3 regions of the Rhodoferax sp. EU05-FHT12H12 genome follow, and region 3 is predicted to be linked to each of the others. Evidence: predicted binding sites of a transcription regulator. Region 3 holds the regulator's gene; each other region holds the start of a gene.
The links. The regulator FNR, encoded in region 3, switches genes on or off when oxygen is low (the NO sensors DNR and NnrR bind a similar motif). The targets are predictions, from matches to a motif close to TTGATNNNNATCAA.
Positions count from the first base shown of each region.

Region 1: AC3WS7_RS06325 (potassium channel family protein) is a predicted target of FNR. The motif match lies at 1,208-1,221, and genes of this name have one in related genera.
Region 2: AC3WS7_RS17420 (hemerythrin domain-containing protein) is a predicted target of FNR. The motif match lies at 1,463-1,476, and genes of this name have one in related genera.

Region 1 covers NZ_JBYTDI010000002.1:333,034-335,226, reverse strand. The annotation lists gene AC3WS7_RS06335 (MarR family winged helix-turn-helix transcriptional regulator) at 1-216, shown strand, start outside; gene AC3WS7_RS06330 (organic hydroperoxide resistance protein) at 293-721, shown strand; gene AC3WS7_RS06325 (potassium channel family protein) at 748-1,173, opposite strand; gene AC3WS7_RS06320 (metallophosphoesterase family protein) at 1,308-2,060, shown strand; gene AC3WS7_RS06315 (serine/threonine protein kinase) at 2,057-2,193, shown strand, end outside.
Region 2 covers NZ_JBYTDI010000008.1:18,389-20,581, reverse strand. The annotation lists gene AC3WS7_RS17430 (DUF1003 domain-containing protein) at 1-222, opposite strand, end outside; gene AC3WS7_RS17425 (YitT family protein) at 277-891, opposite strand; gene AC3WS7_RS17420 (hemerythrin domain-containing protein) at 905-1,408, opposite strand; gene AC3WS7_RS17415 (2OG-Fe dioxygenase family protein) at 1,573-2,193, shown strand, end outside.
Region 3 covers NZ_JBYTDI010000001.1:73,264-75,456, forward strand. The annotation lists gene ccoG (cytochrome c oxidase accessory protein CcoG) at 1-291, shown strand, start outside; gene AC3WS7_RS00325 (FixH family protein) at 301-576, shown strand; gene AC3WS7_RS00330 (hypothetical protein) at 594-830, shown strand; gene fnr (fumarate/nitrate reduction transcriptional regulator Fnr) at 831-1,550, opposite strand; gene hemN (oxygen-independent coproporphyrinogen III oxidase) at 1,747-2,193, shown strand, end outside.

The DNA of each region.
Region 1 (2,193 bases), on a different contig from region 3:
CGCATGGAGCAGGCCGAACTGCTGAGCCGCCAGCGCAGCGCCGCCGATGAGCGCCGCGTGGAAGTGTTTTTGACGTCCAAGGGCCGCGGCCTCAAGGTACAGGCCGCGCGCATTCCGGCCTGTGTGCTGGCCGCCGCCGACTGCCCACTGAGCGAGCTGATGCACCTGACCCAGCAGGTACAAGCCCTGCGCCAGCGCCTGACCGCTGCCACCTGACGGCCCCCCCCTCCCCCGACAGTCCCCATTACCCACCCCGCTGCAACACACCGCAGCACTTTATGAAAGAAGCGCCATGAGCAACAAGATCGAAAAAGTGATTTACCAAGCCCACGCCACCTCCACCGGCGGCCGCGACGGCACCACCCGCACCTCTGACGGCTTGCTGGACCTGAAACTTGCTGTGCCCAAGGAAATGGGCGGCCCTGGTGGCGGTGTGAACCCTGAGCAGCTGTTTGCCTCCGGCTACAGCGCCTGCTTCATCGGTGCCATGAAGTTTGTGGCCGGCACGCAAAAGATTGCCTTGCCCGCAGACACCAGCATCAACGCCACCGTGGGCATTGGCCAGATCCCCCAGGGCTTCGGTATCGAAGTGCAACTGGAAGTCTCCATCCCCGGCATGGACAAGGCCGCAGCGCAAGCCCTGGTGGACAAGGCTCACCAAGTGTGCCCCTACTCCAACGCCACCCGCGGCAATATTGATGTGACCATCACTGTGGTCTGACCCGCATTTGCCAAGAGCCGACCTGCTTAAACCGGGTCGGCTTTTTTTTGGCTGCTTGCCTCTGCCCGGCTTTGCACCGCATCGCGCAAATACCGCACCTCCAGGCGCAGCGCATGGATTTCACGCATCAGCTCGCTGTCCACCTCGCGCTCTTCCACCTCCACCAGCATGGCAGCCACAGACGCAGTCACCAGCGACAACACCGCCAACCCCATCAACACCACCACCACCGAAAAGCTGCGCGACGCATGGGTACTGGGCACGATATCGCCATAGCCCACCGTGGCGGCGGTGGTGAAGGCGAGCCACAGACCGTCAGAAAATGTTTGTGCCTGTGGCTCCAAGAGCCAAAACCCCATCCCGCCCAAGCCCAAAATCAGTACACACAGGCCCAAGGAGTAGAGCAAGCCACGGCGGCCGATGACGAGTTTGTGCAGTTTGCCTTTGCGCATGGATTCACTCTAGGCCGGGCACAGCAGCGCGCATTTGACCTGCGTCAATCATCAGCCGCAAGGCGCGCTGCAAACTTGTCGTCAGCCGACCGCGGCATGATGGTGGGCATGGACAAAGATATTTGGGAGACTTGATGAGACTGGCCTTGCTGTCGGACATTCACGGCAATATCCAGGCGCTGGACGCCTGCCTGGCCCATGCCCGCGCGCAGCAGGTACAGCGTTTTGCCTTTCTGGGCGACCTGGTGGGCTACGGGGCCAACCCGGCGGAGGTGGTGGAGCGGATCACCCTGCTCACCGAAGAAGGCGCCATCGTCCTCAAGGGCAACCACGACGAGATGGCCGTGCACCCCCCGGCCACCATCAAGACCGTGGGCGACAGCACCGCCAGCTGGACGCACCAGCAGCTCAGCCCCCTGCAGCGCCTGTGGATGGACACCCTGCCCTTCACCCACCACCTGGAAACGGTGCTGCTGGTCCACGCCAGCGCCGATGGCCCCGAACTGTGGCGCTATGTCTACGACCAACGCGCCGCCACCGCCAGCCTGAATGCTGCCAATGAGTGGCCGGGGGTGCGTTATGTCTTTGGTGGCCATGTGCACCTGCAAACCCTGTACTACCGCGGCGCTACCGACGGGCTGATGATGTTCACCCCGCAAGCCGGCGTGCCCGTACCCGTGCCCAAACACCGGCAGTGGCTGGCCACCGTGGGCTCGGTGGGCCAGCCACGCGACGGCAACCCACAGGCCATGTACGCCGTGCTGGACACCGAACGCGCGCAGCTCACCTTCCACCGCGTGCCCTACGACCACTACAGCGCCGCCGCCGCCATCCGCCGCGCCGGCCTGCCCGAGTTCTTTGCCCACCGGCTGGAGGAAGGACGATGAAACTGCTGGAACCCGGCGCCACCCTGGACGGATTCACCATCGAGGAGTGCATCCACTCCGGCGGCATGGCCCATATCTACCGCGTGGTCTATGCCGATGGCCGCCCCGGCCCCGGCTTCGCCATGGCCATGAA
Region 2 (2,193 bases), on a different contig from region 3:
GCTTTGTAGCAGGATGAAGCGCCAGGACCCAATGGTGCGCGCCACCAGATCGGCCAGGCGCTGCCCCCGCGTGGGCGGCGGCAGGTCGAAGTGCTCTGCCGCGGCGATGACCCGGGGTGGGTGCTTGCGCCGGTGGGTACGCCGGTGTTCGCGCAGCAGCGCGAGCTGGTGCAGGTCCACCGCCAAGGGAGGGGGGGTGGCTGGGGCCGTGTGTGGGGGCATGGCGGGCTTTGCGGTGGAGGAAGGCCCCAGTGTGCGCCTTCTGTGGTTGGCCGCTCAGTGCGCCATGTAGCGCCCGGCGCGGTGGTTGGTGGCCAGGGTCTGGTTCAAGGCTATAGCGCCCAGCACGCTGAGCAGCACGTGTTGCCAGTCGGTCACGGCAAAGGCCAGCAGCACGATGGTGCAGTCCAGCGCCATCTGGATGCGCCCGGCGCGCCAGCCGCGTGTTTCTTGCAGGTAAAGCACCAGCACATTAAAACCACCCAGGCTGGCCCGGTGGCGAAACAAAATCAGCATGCCTGTGCCCATGAGCACGCCGCCAATCAGGGCGGTGGCCACCGGGTGCAGGTGCGCAAAGCCCAGCCACTGGGGCAGCAGATTGGTCAGGGCGGCCAGCAGGGCCACCGCGGCAAAGGTTTTGAGCGTGAACGTGCGCCCCATGCGCCGCCAGGCCAGTGCGTAAAACGGCAGGTTGATGGCAAAAAACACCAGCCCGAAGTTCCAGCCGGTTGCGTAGTGCAGCCAGAAGGCCACGCCTGCCGTGCCTCCGGTCAGCAAGCCCAACTGCTTGAACATCAGCACGCCCAGCGCCACAAATGTGGTGCCGGTCAGCAGGGCCTGGAGGTCTTCAAGAGGGCCGTGGCGCAGATCGGGTGGGGTGGTTTCGGGCATAGGTGTGGCAGTGTCAGGCGGTGGCCGTGTCCCCGCAACTGCCGCCACAACCGTGGATGGCTTGCGCAGGCAGGCGCTCGGGCTGGCTCAGCGCGCCGGTGCGGGGGTCGTAGCCGGCCGAACGCAAGTGCAATGCCAGGGATGCGTCCATGCTTTGCGCGTGCTGCGGGAACCACAGGCCCAGCTCGCGCGCCATCTGGCGCACCACGGCCAGGTCGCCACCGTGGCCGCGCGCCTCGCCTTCGCGCATCACCTGCAGAATGACTTTGTGCTGGGTGGCGTGGCAGTTGCCGGCGGCAAAGCCGGTGTCTTGCATCCACTGGTCTTCCCGGTCAAAGTGGTCTTGCGTGTGGGCAATCAGGGCGGACCAGCGCGGCAGCAGCACGTCGTCCGCGGCCTGCACCACCTCGGCCAGCAGCTCCACAAACTCCTGGTGGGTTTCGTCCATCACTGGCATGTCCAGGGCGAGTGCGTCGCTCCATTGCAGGGTGTCGGGGTGTGGTGCGGTGGGGGTCATGCGGGCGTCTCCAAAAAGTGGACACCAGATTAGCCAACTGGGCTGCGGGGCGTCTTGACCCACATCAGCGGGGGTGCACTCTTCTGGGTTGATAATGCCGCGCAGCCCACCGGTGGCTGCCCATTGGTGCCTTGTTCCCGGCTTTATCCCGCTTCACGCCTGCCATGACCCTTTCTTTTGCGCCCCCCGCCATTGCCGCTCCCCAGGACCTGGACGCCACCCTGCGCAGCCAGGGTTATGCCGTGGTGAGGCCGCAGCAGGTGGCGGCGCTGGCCGGGCTGGACCTGGCGGCCCTGCTGGCCTGGCGCCCCCTGTGGGACGACCTGCCACCCGACGCCTACCTGCGCGATGGTGGCCGCTACCGGCGCCGCCGCCACGCCTGCTTTGTGGTGGAAGGCGCCGCCGTGACGCTGGCCCCACACCGCCCGCACTGGCAGCCGGTGGAATACAACGCCTTGCACGGTGGCATGCAGCGCCACTTCGATCCCATGTCGGCGGCCCTGGTGGCGCAGCCCGTCTGGCAGCACCTGCTGGCCTGGCTGGGCCAGGTGTGCAGCCAGCTCAAGGGCGCGCAACCCTGGTACACCGAGGCACACCAGTTCCGCATCGACACCACGGACGGCATTGGCCGCCCCACGCCCGAGGGCGCACACCGTGACGGTGTGGACCTGGTGGCCGTGTTTCTGGTGGCGCGCGAGGGTGTGAAGGGCGGTGAAACCCGCGTGTTTGACGCTACTGGCCCCAATGGCCAGCGCTTCACCCTGTCCGAACCCTGGTCCCTCTTG
Region 3 (2,193 bases):
CGTATCGTGCAAGGCGGCAAGATCGAAAACGTATACCGCCTGCAGATCATGAATGCGACGGAGCAGGACCAGGACTTCCGCATTGGCGCCAGCGGGATAGAGGGCATCAGCATCCAGTTGGACAGCCCTACCGTTGCCATTGGTGCTACCCAGGCGCGCTGGGTCGCGGTCCGGGTGCAAGTGCCATATGAGGCCGTCCCCGCAGGCTCACACGCCATCCAATTTGAAGTGGCCGATGCGGAGCACAAGATGGCCGTGACCGAAAAATCGGTGTTTATCGTTCCCCGTTAAGGATTCACCATGGACTCTCCTTCTATCTCCTCCCAACCCTGGTGGCACTTTGGCCACGTCTGGTTGGTGTTGTCTGGCCCGGCCATTGTGGTGGTCGCCGGCTTCGTCACGCTGTACCTGGCCATGTCCGGTGCAGACCCGGTGGTGGACCAAAACTACTACCAAAAGGGCATTGAGATCAACCGTACGCTGGAAGGTGCCCCGGAGAGCCTGGCGCCCGCCATGCAAGCGCGTAACCACGCTGCGACGGGCGTCAAAGCGCCTGTGGCCCAGTCCAAACCCTGATTCCCAAGAGGCGCACCATGCCCAAAGTCAAATGGACAGCAATTGTGTGGCCTGCTTTTTTGACGGCGTGTTTGCTGGAGGTGTTGGTGTTCGCGTTTGTCGACCCGCATGAGTTGCACTGGCTGGGGCGGCCTGTGGAGTTCTCGCGCCAGGGTGTTTACACCGTGGCGTTCTTTGTGTTTTGGGTGATCGCGCTGGTCGCCAGTGGACTGGCAGCACTGCTGTGTCTCAGCCCTGCAGAGGTCAACGACTGATCAGTTGCAGACTTTAGGATTCACGATGTCTTTGAGGGCATCGGTGTTCAAGATGCGCACGTGACGCTGTTTCACTTCCACGATGCCGTCTTCCACAAACTTTGAAAAAGTGCGGCTGACGGTTTCGAGCTTGAGGCCGAGGTAGCTGCCAATTTCTTCGCGCGTCATGCGCAGTACCAACTCCGACTGCGAGAAGCCGCGTGCGTGCAACCGCTGCACCAGGTTCAACAGGAAGGCGGCCAGGCGCTCTTCGGCGCGCATGCTGCCCAGCAGCAGCATGACGCCGTTCTCCCGCACGATCTCGCGGCTCATGATCTTGTGCACGTGGCGCTGCAGTGCGTTCACTTCGCGTGACAGTTCTTCAATGCGCTCAAAGGGCATAACGCAGACTTCGGCGTCTTCCAGCGCCACGGCGTCGCAGGTGTGGTGATCGTTGACGATGCCGTCCAGACCAATTACTTCACCCGCCATCTGAAAGCCGGTGACCTGGTCACGCCCGTCCTCCGAGGCCACGCAGGTCTTGAAGAAGCCGGTGCGAATGGCGTAGAGGCTGGTAAAACGCTCGCCATTGCGGAAGAGGGTGCTACCCCGTTTGACTTTGCGGCGGCTGGCCACCACATCGTCAATCTTCTCCAGTTCGCTGGGGCTCAGACCCAGGGGCATGCAGAGTTCACGCAGGTTGCAGTTGGAGCAGGCGACCTTGATGGTGTGCGGGCTCAGGGGCGCGGTTGGTACGGGCGTGATGGCAATGTGCGCATGCGCCTCGCCTGGTTTGCCGGATGGAGTGCTTGGTTCAAACATGTGGTTCCCCTGATGCAAGTCAATTATCCGCCTTGGCACCCATCGCGGGCTTGATCTGTATCAATGTCCGCCGCGGGCGTTTGGGCGACATTTGTGATGCCAGTTTGGAGTATCCATGAACGCCGTCCTCGACACCCCGCCCATCTCTGAAAATTTGTTGACCCGTTTTGACGTTTCGGGGCCGCGCTACACCTCCTACCCGACGGCAGACCGCTTTGTCGAAGCCTTCACCGCGGATGACTATGCCCAGGCACTGGCCCAGCGCCGTAGCGGCGCCGCTGCCTTGGCGCTACCCTTGTCCCTGTATGTGCATATTCCCTTTTGCGAGTCGCTATGCTACTACTGCGCCTGCAACAAAATCATCACCAAGCACCATGACAAGGCAGCGACCTACCTGCGCTACCTGAGCCGCGAGGTGGACCTGCATACCGCGTGCATCGGTACCGGCCAGACCGTGAGCCAGTTGCACCTGGGTGGCGGCAGCCCCACCTTCTTGAGTGACGCCGAGTTGGGCGAGCTGATGGGCATGCTGCGGCGCAATTTCAACCTCGCGCCCGGCGGC